DNA from 3 places in the Pseudomonas sp. GCEP-101 genome. Region 3 is predicted to be linked to each of the others. Evidence: predicted binding sites of a transcription regulator. Region 3 holds the regulator's gene; each other region holds the start of a gene.
The links. Region 3 encodes FliA, which starts transcription of late flagellar genes. Its sites were predicted from a motif close to CTAAAGTTTNNNNNNNNNNNGCCGNTAA; they were not measured.

Region 1 (5,720 bases), 3.1 Mb from region 3:
GTCCATGTTCAGCGAGTCGACCACGGCGGTCTGCTCCTCGGTGGCGGTCGCCACCGACTGGTTCATCGAGTCGATCTCACCGATGCGGTGGGTGACGCTGGCCAGACGTTCGCCGGCGCGGTTGGCGATTTCCACGCTCTCCAGGCTGTAGCGCTGGCTTTCGGTCATGGTGTCCACGGCTTCGCGGGCGCCGATCTGCAATTCCTCGATCATCTTCTGGATCTGCTGGGCCGACTCCTGGGCGCGGTGCGCCAGGTTGCGCACCTCGTCCGCCACCACGGCGAAGCCACGGCCCGCTTCACCGGCGCGGGCGGCCTCGATGGCGGCGTTCAGGGCCAGCAGGTTGGTCTGCTCGGAAATGCCCTTGATGACTTCCAGGATCTGCCCGATGTTCACCGTGCGGCTGTTCAGCGCTTCGATGTTGGCGCAGGCCGAGCTGATCTTGTCCGACAGCAGGTTCATCGCGCTGATGGTCTGCTCCACCACCTGGCGCCCGTCGCCGGCCTGGTGCGAGGCATCGGTGGCGTGGTGCGAGGCGTCGGCGGCGTTGCGGGCGATCTCCTGGGCGGCGGCGCCGAGTTCGTTGATCGCCGCGGCCACGCTGTTGGTGCGGTTGGCCTGCTCGTCGGAGTTGCTCATGGACGAGTTGGAGGCGTTCACCACCAGCTGCGAAACGTCGTGCAGCTGGCGCGCGGTGGAAGCGACTTCGCGGATGGATTCATGGATACGTTCGACGAAGCGGTTGAAGGCATTGCCCAGCACGCCGAATTCGTCGTTGCTGGCGACCTTCAGGCGCTTGGTCAGGTCGCCTTCGCCCTGGGCGATGTCTTCCATGGCGCGGCCCATGGTGGTCAGCGGCTGCATCAGCACGCGGATCAGCATGCCCAGCAGGAGCAGGATGGCGACGATGGCGATCGCCGCGGCGACGATGGCCGAGGCGCGGAACTTGCTCAGCATGGAGTAGGCCGCGTCCTTGTCGATGGACAGGCCGATGTACCAGTTCACCGACGGCAGGCCCTTCACCTGGGTGAAGCTGAGGATACGCGTCTTGCCATTGAGCTCGGCCTCGCTGAAGCCGCCGCCGATCTTGGGCGTGTTCTGCGGGTAGACGTCCGCGAGGGTCTTCATGATCAGGTTCTTGTCCGGGTGGACGAGGATCTTGCCGTCGCCGCTGACCAGGAAGGCGTAGCCCATGCCGTTGAAGTCGAGCGAGTTGATGATCTGCACCAGGGTCTGCAGGCCAAGGTCGCCGCCGACCACGCCGAGGGTCTTGCCGCCGGCGCGGGCCGGGGTGGCGACGGTCATGATCAGTTGCTGGGTGGCCGCGTCGATGTAGGGCTCGGTCAGCGTGGTGCCGCCGGCGGCCACGGCATCCTTGTACCAGGGGCGGGTGCGCGGGTCGTAACCGTCAGGCATGGCGCTGTTGGGGCGCATGGTGAAGGTGCCGTCTTCCTGGCCCAGGTAGGCGAAGTTGAAGGTCTTGCGCAGGCTGTCCTGCTCCAGCAGGCCGGTCATGTGCTCGGCGGAGCTGTCGCGAGCCAGGGTCTGGGCGGTGCTTTCGATCAGCAGCAGCCGGCCACTCAGCCAGTTCTGGATGTTGCTGGCGGTGACGTCACCCATCTCCCGCAGGTAGCTCTCCAGGTCCTCGCGGATCGCATTGCGCTGTAAATAGTCGTTGTAGGCGGTGAACAGGGCGAATGCCGAGAAAACCACAAGAGAAGCGGCCAGGAGAATCTTATGGCTGAATTTCAGGCTCTTGATCATGCTGCGTCGAGTCCGGAAGTAAGGGGATGCCTGAGCGGCGTTGGTCCGGGCGACAGATCCGGTGTCGCCGCAGAACGCCCGTTCCCGTGGTGTGAAACGGGCGGCGCCGGCGCGGCGGATAGCCGTGCGGGCGGGGCCGGAACTCCCATGTCCCGGCGGTGACGAGAGGCCCGGTTTGTTGGTTGGTATCAAAGGCCTTCACCCTTGATTTCGGCGCGCCCGAGGGAAGCTTTAGGAAGTCGGACGAACGGTAGGGGTGCCGATGTGGCGGGTGTTCCAGCGGTGTTTGCCGGGGGAGCGGGCCATGCCCGCGATCGCGAGCGTGGCTCGCTCCTACAGAGGGCTGCGGCTTTGCTCGCGAACAAAAAAGGCGCCCGAAGGCGCCTTTTTTCATGCCTGCCGCGATCAGATGCGGAAGCTGTCCACCAGCTGGCGCAGGCGGCCGGCCTGGTTCTCCAGGTCGGCGCAGGCGCGCAGGGTCGCCTGCAGGTTCTCCACGCCCTCCTGGTTCAGCGTGTTGATCTCGGTGATGTCCATGTTCAGCGAGTCGACCACGGCGGTCTGCTCCTCGGTGGCGGTCGCCACCGACTGGTTCATCGAGTCGATCTCGCCGATGCGGTGGGTGACGCTGGCCAGGCGCTCGCCGGCGCGGTTGGCGATCTCCACGCTTTCCAGGCTGTAGCGCTGGCTCTCGGTCATGGTGTCCACGGCTTCGCGGGCGCCGACCTGCAACTCCTCGATCATCTTCTGGATTTCCTGGGCGGACTCCTGGGCGCGGTGCGCCAGGTTGCGCACTTCGTCCGCCACCACGGCGAAGCCACGGCCGGCTTCACCGGCGCGGGCGGCCTCGATGGCGGCGTTCAGGGCCAGCAGGTTGGTCTGCTCGGAGATGCCCTTGATGACTTCCAGGATCTGCCCGATGTTCACCGTGCGGCTGTTCAGCGACTCGATGTTGGCGCAGGCCGAGCTGATCTTGTCCGACAGCAGGTTCATCGCGCTGATGGTCTGCTCCACCACCTGGCGGCCGTCGGCGGACTGGTGGCTGGCATCGGTGGCATGGTGCGAGGCGTCGGCGGCGTTGCGGGCGATTTCCTGGGCGGCGGCGCCCAGTTCGTTGATCGCCGCGGCCACGCTGTTGGTGCGGTTGGCCTGCTCGTCGGAGTTGCTCATCGAGGAGTTGGAGGCGTTGACCACCAGCTGCGAAACGTCGTGCAGCTGGCGCGCGGTGGAAGCGACTTCGCGGATGGATTCATGGATACGCTCGACGAAGCGGTTGAAGGCGTTGGCCAGCACGCCGAATTCATCGTTGCTGGCGACGTTCAGGCGCTTGGTCAGGTCGCCTTCGCCCTGGGCGATGTCCTGCATGGCGCGGCCCATGTCGGTCAGCGGAGCCATCAGCACGCGGATCAGCATGCCCAGCAGGAACAGGATGGCAACGATGGCGATGACCGTGGCGATGATCGCGGTGTTGCGGAAGTCGCTGAGCATGGCGTAGGCGGAGTCCTTGTTGAGCACCAGCGCGACGTACCAGGTCACACCTGGCAGGCCCTTCACCGGCGTCATGGAGACCAGTTGGTCCTCGCCATTGACGCTGACTTCCTGCACGCCCGGCTGCACCTTGGGCGCACCTTGCGGGTAGACCTCGGCGAGGCTCTTGAAGATCAGGCTGCTGTCGGGGTGCAGCAGAATCTTGCCGGCGTCGCTGACCAGGAAGGCGTAGCCGTCGCCGTCGAATTTCAGCGAGTTGATGATCGCGGTGATGGTTTCCAGCTTCATGTCGCCGGCGGCCACGCCGACCAGTTGGCCGTTGCGCATCACCGGCATGGACATGGCGAGAATCTGCTCGTTGGTGCCGGCATCGAGGAAGGGCTCGGTGACGATCAGCCGGCCGGCGGCCACGGCGTCCTTGTACCAGCCGCGGGTGCGCGGGTCGTAGCCGTCGGGCATCGGCGCGTAGGGGCGCATGGTGAACACGCCGCTGGCGGCTTCGCCCAGGTACACCGATTCAAAGTTCTTCTGGAACACCTGCTGCTCCAGCACATGCTGGATGCGCTCGGGCGTCGGCTCGCCATCGGCCAGTTGTGCAGCTTCGGCTTCCACCAGCTGGATGCGGCCTTCCAGCCAGCTCTGGATATTGCTGGCGGTCAGGCTGCCCACCTCGGAGAGGTAGGATTCGGTGTCGGAATGGATTGCCTCGCGCTGGCGGAAATCGTTGAAGACGATGAAACAGGCGAAGGCAAAGGTGACCACCAGGGAGGCGGCCAGGAGAATCTTCCTGGAGAAGGACAGCGAATGAAGCATGGGTAAAGCATCCTGCTGCAAAACGGGTTTGAGCAGGCAGTATCGGCAGGGGAGGGCGAAGCTTTAGAAAAACTTTAGAAAATAAAATAGCTAGTTCCCGCGCCCGGCGCGGGAACTATTTATCCGGAAGTACTGAAGCAATCAGTTCTGGAATATATCTTATTTCGCTTTGGCAACTTCGGTCTTGATGTTGTCCATGATGTTGCCGAGATCGGTTCCGATCAGCGCGGCCGCACTGATAACGACTACCGAGATCAAACCTGCAATTACCGCATATTCAATCGCCGTTGCCCCTTCCTTGTCGGCCATGAATGCCTTGGCCTTGCAATACAGTTTCAGGGACAGGTTTTTTATTGTCAGATCCATCGCGAGAGCTCCCTCGAATACCACCGGGGCGGCGCCCCGACTTCATCGTCAGGCTAGGCGTCGTATGGCCGAATGCAATTGTTCAAATAGCACTAATACCAAAGTAATAGTCATGGCGAAGTAGAACCAACTGAGGATTGGAAATTTAATCCGCGTGGTTGACGCTCTAAACACAGCTACTAGATTCAGCTTTGGAACAAGTAAAAGCTGATTATGAGGAATGGTTATTATCCTAATTCCTAGCCTGGCCGAAACAACAATAAAGGTCTGAAGGACGCGCACTGGCGATGCCGCTGCCGGCACTTCTTACGACAAGGCCGTGGACCCTTGGTCCGCATTCCCGACATTGCCCAAGGATGTGGTCATGAATAGCAAGGTGCTGATGGTATTCGCCGGGCTGTTGCTGGTGTGCGCCGGTGTAGTGGGGTATCTGGGGTTGCAGGTGGGCAAGCCGGCCGCGCCGATTGCCGGTGTGGTGCAGGAGGCGGCGCCCGCCGCGATGGCCGAAGCCGATAAGCTGCAACGTACCGCCGTGGTGGTGGCGGCCCGCGATTTGCCGGCCCTGACGGTGATCGGCAAGGACGACGTCAGCGTGGAGATGCTGCGTACCGCGCCCGCCGGCAGCTTTCCCAAACCAGAGGTGGTCATCGGCCAGCGTGTCTGGGTCGCGGTCCCGGCGGGCAATATTCTCACGTCCGCCATTACCGAACCGGGCGGCCCCCTGGCCCGCACCATCCGCCCGGACGAGCGCGCCATGGCGATCGCTGTCGACGACGTCATCGGCGGTGGCGGCTTCGTACTGCCGGGTGACTATGTCGACGTCATGCTCTTCGTCCAGGACCAGCAGAGCACCGAGCGCAGCCTCAGCGCCCAGGTAGTGCTGCCCGGTGTACGGGTGCTGACCTACGGCGAGCAGATCGCCGTGTCCAGCGATGGCCAGGCGCGCACCGCCGGCGACCCCAAGGACAAGACGCCCAAGCCGCCGCGCACCGCCGTGTTGGCCGTGCCGGCCGAAGCCGCCTCGCGCCTGATGCTGGCCAGCCAGGCCGGCTCTTTGCGCCTGGCCGTGCGCAGCAAGGACGAGAACCTCTACGAGAAGGAGCAGCAGGGCCGCTACCTCCAGGCCTCGCTCGGCAATCCTTCCAGCGCGCCGATCACCCTCGAGCAACTGATCGGCAAGCCGCGCCCGGCAGCGGCTCCCGCCGTCCGCCAGGTTTCCGCCCCGCAGGTCGACGCCGGCGTGGTGGTCTACCGCGGCACCGCCGTCACCCGTGAAGCACATTGAGCAA
Region 2 (5,720 bases), 1.6 Mb from region 3:
TGTTCTCCGGCTTCACCCTCAAGGAGCTCAAGGGCTACGTCGACGAGCTGATGGCCTACGGCAAGCCGGTGCCCAGCACCTACTACGATGGCGACGTGGTCAAGACGATCGAGATCAACCCGCCCAAGGTCTTCACCGGCCAGACCGAGCTGTACAACAAGCTGATGGAGAACGGCATCGAGGTCTACGTGATGACCGCCGCCCACGAGGAACTGGTGCGCATGGTGGCCAGCGATCCCAAGTACGGCTACAACGTGAAGCCCGAGAACGTCATCGGCGTGACTACCCTGCTCAAGGATCGCCAGAGCGGCGCCCTGACCACCGCACGCAAGCAGATCGCCGAAGGCAAATACGATCCCAAGGCCAACCAGGACCTGGAGGTCACTCCCTACCTGTGGACCCCGGCGACCTGGATGGCCGGCAAGCAGGCGGCGATCCTCACCTACATCGACCAGTGGAAGAAACCGATCCTGGTGGGCGGCGACACGCCCAGCAGCGATGGCTACATGCTGTTCAACGGCACCGCCGAGAACGGCGTGCACCTGTGGATCAACCGCAAGGCCAAGTACATGGACCAGTTGAACGGCATGATCAAGAAGAATGCCGATGCCCAGGCCAAGCTCGGCCAGCCGGTCACTGCCGACAAGAACTGGGTGATCGTCACGCCGGAAGACATCCAGTAACGGCGCGTCCTCTGGAACGCAAACGCCCGGCAGAAATGGCCGGGCGTTTGCGTTCAGCGCGGGGTTAGGCGATGACGTCGTGGTTCAGCGGCAGGGCCGCGTGAAGATCGCTGGCCGAGTGGAACAGCGATTGGGCGGCCGCATCCGCCGCCTTGGCCTGCACGCTCACGGCATGGTCGCCGGCGAACTCGATGGCAGCCTGGCCGACCTGCAGCAGATCGGCCAGCTTCACGCCGGTCAGCGCCTGCGAACCCTGGGTTGCCACGTTCACATCGGACTTGCCGGTGAAGGACTGGCAGTCGGTGTTGAAGAAGCTGTCGACCAGCACGGCCGTGCTCTTGATCCCGTGCTGAACCAGCAGGCCGAGGTCGGTTTTGCCGGCGGCGCCTTCCTTGCCGGCTTCCAGTTGCGAGGAATTGATGAGATTGACCGCCGTGGCCAGCCCGTCCAGCACCTTCACGGCCACATCCGCCTTGCCGAGGGCGCCGTTCGGGGTGGCGGCGAGAGCGGCATCGACGTGGGTGTGGGTCGTGGTGTCGCCGCTCTGGGTGGCGACATCCGTGGTGTTCTGGACAACCCCCGATTCCTTGCCGAGGTTGAACAGGGTGTTGTTGGTCACGTCGACGACCTTGATCAGGTCATTGAGTACCTTGACGCCCACGTCGACCTTGCCGGAAACGCCCGATGGGCTGGTGTTGACCTGCGTGTTCACGCCGACGTCCACCGCCGAGCCGCTGGCGTCCTGGGTCTTCACCGCGACCGCCACCTGGGCCGTGCCCTTGGTGGCGTCGGTGTTCACGACGGTGCCAACCGAGACGCCGGTGGTCGGGGTCGCCAGGTTCAGATTGAAGTTCAGCTTGCCCAGCGCCGAGTTCGAGGCGCTGTTGCCGATGCCGAGAAAACTAAGCAGTCCCATGTTCATGCTCCTTGATGGCCAGTGCTGATCCGTTACGCCCTTGCAGCGCTTCGCAGGCTGCCGTGGGCGACTCATCAAGAAGCAAGGTAAAGCGTGAGACGGCACCGGGACTGTCAGCTCGTGCAGCGTTGCCGGGTGGACATTTCAGAACATTCGCGAGGGCGTTCTGGCCCTTCGTACTTGGCTGAAGGGCAATTCGCAGTTGTCCGATCCTGTCCGAGATTTTGCGCAAGGTTGGCCCAGGCAGGGCCCCGTGGAACACCAATTCCGGGTGAATGACTCAAGTATTGTCCTGGGCCGCCGATAGCCTGGGCAGACCGGCGAACAACGCCGGCATTCCCCTCGAACCGAAGCAGGCCGCTCCTCGAACCCCGGGCGACGGCATGCCGTTGCGTGCAGAACCCGAAAAATGAACCAGCCCCGATCCCGCATCGCCCTGCAATTGGCGGTGGCCCTGGCCGTGCTCCTGATGCTGTTGATCAGCGGCAGCACGCTGTTTGCCCTGCGCTCGCTAGACAGCGCTACCCTGACCACCCGCGAAGAGCACCTGGCCAGCGAAGCGCGCCTGTTGGCGGACCAGTTGGAGACCTTCCACGGCACCCTGCGCGAGAGCACCCAGCGCCTCGCCGGGCTGTTCGAGCAGCGCTTCGCCGCCGGCCTCACAGCGCGTCCCGAGGAGCGTGTGCCGGTCGCTGCGCTGCAGGCGCCGGCGCTGTACCTGGGGGACACCCGGCTGAACGGCGATTTCACCCTGGTCGACGAATTCCGCCAGCTCACCGCCGGCGTCGCCACCGTGTTCGTGCGCGATGGCGAGGATTTCGTGCGTATCACCACCTCGCTGACCAAGCAGGACGGCAGCCGCGCCATGGGCACCGTGCTCGACCACGGCAGCCCGGCCTATGCGCTGCTGATGCGCGGCGAAAGCTACGTCGGCCGCGCGCTGCTGTTCGGCCGCTACTACATGACCCAGTACACCCCGGTGCGCGACGGCAGCGGGCGGGTGATTGCCGTACTGTTCGTCGGCTTCGACTACACCGACGCGCAGAAGCGCCAGTTCGACAACCTCGGCCGTTTCCGCCTCGGCCAGGGCGGTTCGCTGGCGCTGCTGGACGAACAGCACCACTGGCTGGTGCCGCCGGCCGGCGCACGCGACCCCGAGCGAGCGGCCGAGAGCCTTGCCGGCCTGCTGGACAGCCCCGGCCGCGGACGTTTCTGGAGCGATGGCGACGACGACTTCTACAGCGTGGCGCAGCCCTTCGCCGGTGGCCCGTGGACCGTCCTGGCGAGCATGCCCAAGGACGAAATCCGCGCGGTGACCTGGCGCGTCGGCGGCCAGTTGGCCATGGGCAGCCTGATCGCCATGCTGCTGGCGGTGGTCGCCACCACCTGGCTGCTGCGCCGCCGCCTGCGCCCGCTGGGCGACCTGGTGCGCCAGGCCCAGGCGCTGGGCGCTGGGGACCTGGGCGCGCGCCTCACGGTGTCCAGCCACGATGAAATCGGCGACCTCGCCCGCAGCTTCAACCAGATGGGCGAGGCGCTCTCCAGCATGGTCGCGCGGGTACGCGGCGCGGCGGAGGACGTGGGGCATTGCTCGCGCTCGCTGTCCGGGCTGTCCAGCGGCGCCTACGCCGGCATGGAGCAGCAGTCCGGCGAGATCAACAGCATGGCCGGCGCGGTGGAGGAGTTCAGCGCCACCTCGATGGACATCGCCGACAACATGCGCAGCACCGAGCGCATGGCCAGCGAGAACACCCGCCAGACCCACATCGGCCTGCAATCGATGGACGATGCCTCGGCATCGCTGGCGCAGATCGCTGGCGCGCTGCAGCGGACCGTGGAGCGGGTGAACCGGCTGGGCGCGCGCTCCCAGGAGATCGGCAGCATCGTCGGGGTGATCACCTCCATTGCCGAACAGACCAACCTGCTGGCGCTCAACGCCGCCATCGAGGCCGCCCGCGCCGGCGAGCAGGGGCGCGGCTTCGCGGTGGTGGCCGACGAGGTGCGCAGCCTGGCGGCGCGCACCCAGGCCGCGACCACGGAGATCTCGCAGATGATCGGCGCCATCCAGCAGGACACCGGCAGCGCCATCGAGACCATCGAACAGGGCAGCCAGCTGATGCAGCACGGGCTGACGCTGAACGAGAAGGTTGCCGCCGCGCTGGCGCAAATCTCCCAGCAGAGCAGCGCCGCCGGCGAGCAGTTCGCCGCCATCACCACCGCGACGCAGGAGCAGAGCCGCACCGCGACCCTGCTCAGCAGCAACCTGCAGGGCATCGCCCAGGCCAACAGCGAACAGCGTCAGGTGGTGGCCGACCTGGCGCAGACCGTGCGCGAGCTGGACAGCCTGGCGGCCGGCCTGCGCGAGGAGGTCGGGCGGTTCCGTTGACCGCGCGCGTCAGTCCCTGAGCTGGCCCAGCCCGTACTCGAGGCTGGCGGCGGACAGCTCGCCCATCTGGCTGTGCTTCAGGCGCCCCTGGGCGTCGTAGAACAGTGTGGTGGGCATGCCGTAGGAGCCGGTCGCCTGGCCGAGGCGGTTGCCGCTGTCGAGCAGCACCGCCGCGTCGCTCAGGCCCTGGTCGCGCAGGAAACGCTGCACCGCCTCGGCGTTCTCGCCCTGGTTGACCAGCAGGAAGCGCACGTCGCCGTACTGCTTCTGCGCGGCCTCCAGTACCGGCATCTCGCGCCGGCACGGCGGGCACCAGGTGGCCCACAGGTTCACCACCATGGGGCGGCCGTCCAGCGCGCGCAGGTCCACGGCGGCGCCGCGCAGGTCCATCACCGTGAGCTCGGGAAGCTGCTGGCTGCGGTCCAGCGCCGAGGTCACCGCCTTGCCGCCACCCCACAGGCACACGCCGACCAGGGCCGCGACGGCCAGCGGGCGGCGCAGTTCCGCCCTGCGCCAGGCCAGCAGCGTGCCGATCAGCGCGGCAGCGATCACTCCCGGCAGCGCGAGAAAGCCGCCATCGCGGATATCCAGGATGCCCAGCGGCGTCGCCGCGTACTGCTCGACGTACCGCGTGACGAACGCCAGCCGCGCCGCCAGCAGGCCGCCAATGAGCATGGCGAACAAGGCGCCTTCGGGATTCGCGCCGCGCTTGCGCCCGGCCAGCCAGCCGGCCAGCAGGGCGCCGAAGAAGCCGAGGTAGAGCAGTACGTGGGGCAGGGGGATGGCCAGCGGGCCGAGGGTGAGACTGGTCAAAGCGGGTGCCTGGCAAAAGGAAACCACGGTACAGCAGGGCGCCGCCGTTCGGCAGCGCCGGGCTGTGGATAAATGTTTCGCCTCAGGCCGGCAGCGCCTCCGCGTGCTGCTCCTGCAGCTCGGCGGTGAGCCGCGTGGCGCAGGCGCCGACCTTGCGCACCGCCTCTTCGATCAGTGCCAGGTCGCGGTTGGAGTAGTTCATGCGGATGCAGTTGCGGTACTTGCCCGAGGCGGAAAAGATGTTGCCCGCCGCCACCTGCACATTGTCACGGCGCAGCTCCTGATTCAGCCGCACGCTGTCGAACTGCGGGTCGAACTCGACCCACAGCATGAAGCCCCCGCGCGGCCGGGTGACCCGTGCGCCCGCGGGGAAGTAGCGGCCGACCCATTCGGTCATCAGGTCGCGATGCCGCTGGTACTGCGCGCGCATGCGGCGGATGTGCGGTTCGTAGTGGCCGCCGCCGACGAACTCGGCCAGCGCCATCTGCGGCTGCGGCGCGCAGGTGCCGCTGGCGATGTACTTGAAGTGGAGGATGCGGTCCAGGTAGCGCCCGGGCACCACCCATCCGGTGCGCAGGCCGGGCGCCACGGTCTTGGAGAAGGAGCTGGCCAGCAGCACGCGGTCGTCGGTATCGAAGGACTTGATGCTGCGCGGCCGCGGGAAGGCATAGGCCAGTTCGCCATAGACGTCGTCCTCGAGGATCGGCACGTCGTAGCGCGCCGCGAGCGTGAGCAGGGCGCGCTTGCGGGCGTCGGGCATGATGTAGCCCAGCGGGTTGTTGCAGTTGGGCGTGAGCAGGATGAGCTTTACCGGCCACTGTTCCATGGCCAGCTCCAGCGCTTCCAGGCTGATGCCGTTGCTGGGGTCGGTGGGGATTTCCAGCGCTTTGAGGCCATACGCCTTGAGCGCCTGCATGGCGCC
Region 3 (5,720 bases):
TGCTGGCGCACCTGGCACGCTCGATCAACACCCCGGAGATCGACCTGCTGGAGCAGGGCGGGGTGATCGCCCTGGTCGGCCCGGCCGGCATGGGCAAGACCACCACCCTGGCCAAGCTGGCTGCCCGCTACGTGCTGAAGTACGGCGCGCAGAGCATCGCCCTGGTGTCCATGGACAGCTTCCGCATCGGCGCGCAGGAGCAGATCAAGACTCTGGGCCGCATTCTCAATGTGCCGGTCACCCTGGTCGATCCGGGGCAGTCGCTGATCCAGGCCATGGCCCCGCTGGCGCGCAAGCGCCTGGTGCTGATCGATACCGCGGGCCTGCCGGCCAACGACCCGGCGCTGCGCATGCAGCTCGAGGCGCTGTCGTCGCTGAGCCTGAACGTGAAGAATTACCTGGTGCTGGCCGCGACCAGCCAGAGCCAGGTGCTCAAGGCCGCCTGGCAGAACTATCGTTCCTGTGGGCTGGCCGGGTGCATCCTGACCAAACTGGACGAAGCGGGCAGCCTCGGGGAAGCTCTGGCTCTGGCTATCAGCCAGCATCTCCCGGTAGCCTATCTGGCTGACGGGCCGAAGATCCCGGATGACCTGCACCTGGCACGCGCGCACCAACTGGTGAGCCGCGCGGTGAGCCTGCAGTCGCCGGAAGAGCCCTGCGAAGACGCCATGGCCGACCTGTTCGCCGGCCTTTACCAGCAGCCGGTGCGTCGCGCCAGCTGACGATTGTGAGCCCCGGGTAGGGGCGCGGGGCGGCCGCTTGGGTCGCCCAAGCGATGCGGATGCTCTGCACGATGATCCGCGAGCACCGGCAGCAGGGGAGCACCGCAGCCGGAATAGCCGAAACGCTGGTGCGTGACGGTCGAACGACGAGACAAGGTATTGATATGGGCATGCATCCCGTTCAGGTAATCGCAGTCACCGGTGGCAAGGGTGGCGTGGGCAAGACCAACGTGTCGGTGAACCTGTCGCTGGCGCTGGCCGACCTGGGTCGCCGCGTCATGCTGCTGGACGCCGACCTGGGCCTGGCCAACGTCGACGTGCTGCTGGGCCTGTCGCCCAAGCGCACGCTGGCCGACGTGATCGAAGGCGAATGCGACCTGCGTGACGTGATCCTCCAGGGCCCGGGCGGTATCCGCATCGTTCCGGCGGCCTCGGGCACCCAGAGCATGGTCCACCTCACGCCGATGCAGCACGCCGGCCTGATCCAGGCCTTCAGCGACATCAGCGACAACATCGACGTGCTGGTGGTGGACACCGCCGCCGGCATCGGCGACTCGGTGGTGAGCTTCGTCCGCGCCGCGCAGGAAGTGCTGCTGGTCGTTTGCGATGAACCCACGTCCATCACCGATGCCTATGCTTTGATCAAGCTGCTCAACCGCGACTACGGCATGACCCGTTTCCGCGTGCTGGCGAACATGGCGCACAGCCCCCAGGAGGGCCGCAACCTGTTCGCCAAGCTGACCAAGGTCACCGACCGCTTCCTCGACGTGGCCCTGCAGTACGTGGGCGCCATTCCCTACGACGAGTCGGTGCGCAAGGCGGTGCAGAAGCAGCGTTCGGTGTATGAGGCGTTCCCGCGCAGCAAGGCGTCCCTGGCCTTCCGTGCGGTGGCGCAGAAGGTCGACAGCTGGCCGCTGCCGGCCAACCCTCGAGGGCACCTGGAGTTCTTCGTCGAGCGCCTGGTGCAACATCCCACGGGTTCGGCCGTATGACCGCGGCCTCCGGAGCGCGTATGTACAGCAAGGCGCAGGCGCACAACTCCCAGGAACTGCTGATCCAGAAGCATGCCCCGCTGGTGAAGCGTATCGCCTACCACCTGCTCGGCCGCCTGCCGGCCAGCGTGCAGGTGGAAGACCTGATGCAGGCCGGCATGATCGGCCTGCTGGAGGCGGCGAAGAAATACGACGCGGGCAAGGGCGCGAGCTTCGAGACCTACGCCGGCATCCGCATCCGCGGCGCCATGCTCGACGAGGTGCGCAAGGGCGACTGGGCCCCGCGTTCGGTGCACCGCAACACCCGCATGGTCAGCGACGCCATCCGCGCCGTCGAGGCGCGCACCGGACGCGACGCTAAAGATCAGGAGGTTGCTGCCGAACTCAATATGAGCCTCGAAGATTATTACGGCATCCTCAGCGACACCCAGGGCAGCCGTCTGTACAGCTTCGACGACATGTTGCAGGACGGCGAACAAAGTGGCGGCCTTGCCGAAGACGCATCGCACCACGACAACGAGCCGTCCCACGGGCTGGAGGACGAACGCTTCCAGGCGGCGCTGGCCGACGCCATCACCAAGCTGCCCGAGCGCGAGCGGCTGGTGCTGGCCCTGTACTACGACGAGGAACTCAACCTCAAGGAGATCGGCGAAGTACTGGGCGTCAGCGAATCCCGGGTCAGCCAGTTGCACAGCCAGTGCGCCGCGCGCTTGCGTTCGCGTCTGGCGGAGTGGCGCGCTCGCTGAGCATCGGGTAGTTTCGCGCCTGCTTGTTCCTAGCGAAAAGGCTGAAGGGATTTTCCTTAGGCAAGTTATAGGCTTACGAATTTTTTGGGTGACGTTCCCTTGACGCGCCCATGGCGAGAGCGCACGACGCTCGATGAATTGACGGCACGCCCGCCAGGGCGCGTTTGGTATCGATGGAGGCAGGTTTGGACAAGAACATGAAAATTCTCATCGTGGACGACTTTTCCACGATGAGGCGCATCATCAAGAACCTCCTGCGAGACCTGGGGTTCACCAACACCGCAGAGGCCGACGACGGCACCACTGCGCTGCCGATGCTGCACAGCGGCAACTTCGACTTCCTCGTTACCGACTGGAACATGCCCGGCATGACCGGGATCGACCTGCTCCGTGCGGTCCGCGCCGACGAGCGCCTCAAGCACCTGCCGGTGCTGATGGTCACCGCCGAAGCCAAGCGCGACCAGATCATCGAAGCGGCCCAGGCCGGGGTCAACGGCTATGTGGTCAAGCCTTTCACCGCTCAGGTGCTGAAAGAAAAGATCGAGAAGATTTTCGAGCGGGTCGGCAGCTGAGGCTGGCCAAGAGGGCGTCATGGATTTCAACGAATCCGCGGGTGACTTCGAGTCGACCCTGAAAAAACACGCGCGCGAATTGGTCGACTGCCTCGAGCAGGGCGACGTTCAGACCGCCGTGCAGCTGATCTCCGAGCTCAACCAGGCGCGTGATCGCGGGCTCTACCAGGAGGTAGGCAAGCTCACCCGCGAATTGCACAACGCCATCGTCAACTTCCAGATCGACCCCAACTCCCGGCACGCCGAGGAGATGTCGCAGATCGCCGATGCAACCGACCGCCTGTCCTACGTGGTGACGATGACCGAGAAAGCGGCCAATCGCACCATGGACCTGGTGGAGGAGTGCACCCCGGTGGTGATGCACATCGAGACCCAGGCCAAGGAGCTGCAGGAAGACTGGTCGCGCTTCATGCGCCGCGAGCTGGGCCCCGAGGCCTTCCGCGAGCTGGCCAAGCGCGTCGAGCAGTTCCTCTACATCAGCGCCCAGGACAGCCGCAAGCTCTCCGCGCACCTGAACGACATCCTGCTGGCGCAGGACTTCCAGGACCTCACCGGGCAAGTGATCAAGCGCGTCACCAAGCTGGTGACCGAGGTCGAGTCGAACCTGGTGAAGCTGGTCTGGATGGCAGGGCAGGTCGATCGCTACGCCGGCATCGAGCATGACCACGACAGCATGCGCGACGCGGTGGAAAAAGAAAGATCGGCCAAGGGTGAAGGTCCGCAGATTGCTGCCGATACAAGAAAAGACGTCGTGTCCGGTCAGGACGATGTCGACGACCTGTTATCCAGCCTTGGTTTTTAAGCGTCCGCTGACGCTGTAGAGGGAGCACCCGAATGAGCTTCGACGCCGATGACGAGATCCTCCAGGACTTCCTGGTGGAGGCCGGCGAGATCCTCGAGCAACTGTCCGAGCAACTGGTCGAGCTGGAAAGCCGCCCGGATGACATGGACCTGCTCAATGCCATCTTCCGTGGGTTCCACACCGTCAAGGGTGGGGCGGGCTTCCTCCAGCTGAACGCGCTGGTGGAGTGCTGCCACATCGCTGAAAACGTCTTCGACATGCTGCGCAAGGGCGAACGCCGCGTGGATGCCGAGCTGATGGACGTGATGCTGCAGGCGCTGGATACCGTCAATGTGATGTTCCAGCAGGTGCGGGATGCGCAGGAGCCGACGCCGGCCACGCCCGAGCTGCTCGCTGCCCTGTCGCGCCTGGCCGATCCGGATGCCGCGCCGGCCGAAGCTCCGGCCGCCGAGCCCGTCGTCGAACCCGCGCCGGCGGCTGCGGCAGCCTATGGCGACATCACCGACGCCGAGTTCGAGCAACTGATGGATGCGCTCGAGCCCGCCGCCGAAGCGCCCGCGGCGCCCGTGGGCGCCGGTGGCGACGACATCACCGACGACGAATTCGAAGCGCTTCTCGACCAGTTGCACGGCAAGGGCCAGTTCAGCGCTGGCGCCAAGGAGCCGGCCAAGGCTGCTCCGGCGCCGGCCGCCGAAGCGCCGGCCGGTGGCGACGAGATCAGCGACGACGAGTTCGAAGCGCTGCTCGACCAGTTGCATGGCAAGGGCCAGTTCACCGGCGCCAAGGAGGAAGCCCCGGCTCCCGCCGAAGCGGCTGCCGAGAAGAAAGCCGAGCAAGCGCCGGCACCTGGCGGCGACGACAACATCACCGACGACGAATTCGAGAAGCTGCTCGACGAGTTGCACGGCAAGGGCCAGTTCACCGGCGCGAAGGAAGAGCCAGCGGCGGCCAAGCCGGCGGCGCCAGCCCCCGCGCCCAAGCCTGCTGCGGCGCCGGCACCGGCTGCTGCGGCGGCCAAACCTGCCGCTGCCAAGCCTGCTGCCGCCGCGCCCGCCGAGAAGCCGGCCAGCGAAGCGGAAACCACCGTGCGCGTGGACACCGCCCGCCTGGACGAGATCATGAACATGGTCGGCGAACTGGTGCTGGTGCGTAACCGCCTGGTGCGCCTGGGCCTGAACAGCGGCGACGAGGCGATGGCCAAGGCCGTCTCCAACCTCGACGTGGTGACCGCCGACCTGCAGTCGTCGGTCATGAAGACCCGCATGCAGCCGATCAAGAAGGTCTTCGGCCGCTTCCCGCGCCAGGTCCGCGATCTGGCGCGCAACCTGAAGAAAGAGATCAACCTCGAGCTGATCGGCGAAGAGACCGACCTGGACAAGAACCTGGTCGAGGCCCTGGCCGACCCGCTGGTGCACCTGGTGCGCAACGCGGTCGACCACGGCATCGAAGGCCCCGACGAGCGAGAGGCCGCCGGCAAGTCGCGTTCGGGCAAGGTGGTGCTGTCCGCCGAACAGGAAGGCGACCACATCCTGCTGTCGATCTCCGACGACGGCAAAGGCATGGACCCGGACGTGCTGCGCGCCAAGGCGGTGGAGAAGGGGCTGCTGGACAAGGATGCGGCCGATCGCCTGTCCGAGTCCGACTGCTACAACCTGATCTTCGCCCCCGGCTTCTCGACCAAGACCGAGATCTCCGACGTCTCCGGCCGCGGTGTCGGCATGGACGTGGTGAAGACCAAGATTTCCCAGCTCAACGGGATCATCAACATCTACTCGACCAAGGGCCAGGGCTCGAAGATCGTCATCAAGGTCCCGCTGACCCTGGCGATCATGCCGACCCTGATGGTGATGCTGGGCAACCAGGCCTTCGCCTTCCCGCTGGTCAAC

Region 1: the regulator FliA is predicted to act here: its motif matches at 1,972-1,999, upstream of N0B71_RS14105 (methyl-accepting chemotaxis protein).
Region 2: the regulator FliA is predicted to act here: its motif matches at 1,879-1,906, upstream of N0B71_RS07095 (methyl-accepting chemotaxis protein).

Annotation. Positions count from the first base shown of each region.
Region 1 covers NZ_CP104011.1:3,076,523-3,082,242, forward strand. Annotated here, with positions in the region: gene N0B71_RS14105 (methyl-accepting chemotaxis protein) at 1-1,764, opposite strand, end outside; gene N0B71_RS14110 (methyl-accepting chemotaxis protein) at 2,170-4,065, opposite strand; gene N0B71_RS14115 (Flp family type IVb pilin) at 4,225-4,419, opposite strand; gene cpaB (Flp pilus assembly protein CpaB) at 4,796-5,716, shown strand.
Region 2 covers NZ_CP104011.1:1,562,819-1,568,538, reverse strand. Annotated here, with positions in the region: gene N0B71_RS07105 (haloacid dehalogenase-like hydrolase) at 1-683, shown strand, start outside; gene N0B71_RS07100 (hypothetical protein) at 748-1,599, opposite strand; gene N0B71_RS07095 (methyl-accepting chemotaxis protein) at 2,009-3,985, shown strand; gene N0B71_RS07090 (TlpA disulfide reductase family protein) at 3,995-4,798, opposite strand; gene N0B71_RS07085 (aminotransferase-like domain-containing protein) at 4,881-5,720, opposite strand, start outside.
Region 3 covers NZ_CP104011.1:6,197,088-6,202,807, reverse strand. Annotated here, with positions in the region: gene flhF (flagellar biosynthesis protein FlhF) at 1-722, shown strand, start outside; gene fleN (flagellar synthesis regulator FleN) at 887-1,714, shown strand; gene fliA (RNA polymerase sigma factor FliA) at 1,711-2,460, shown strand; gene N0B71_RS28005 (chemotaxis response regulator CheY) at 2,658-3,032, shown strand; gene N0B71_RS28000 (protein phosphatase CheZ) at 3,052-3,834, shown strand; gene N0B71_RS27995 (chemotaxis protein CheA) at 3,867-5,720, shown strand, end outside.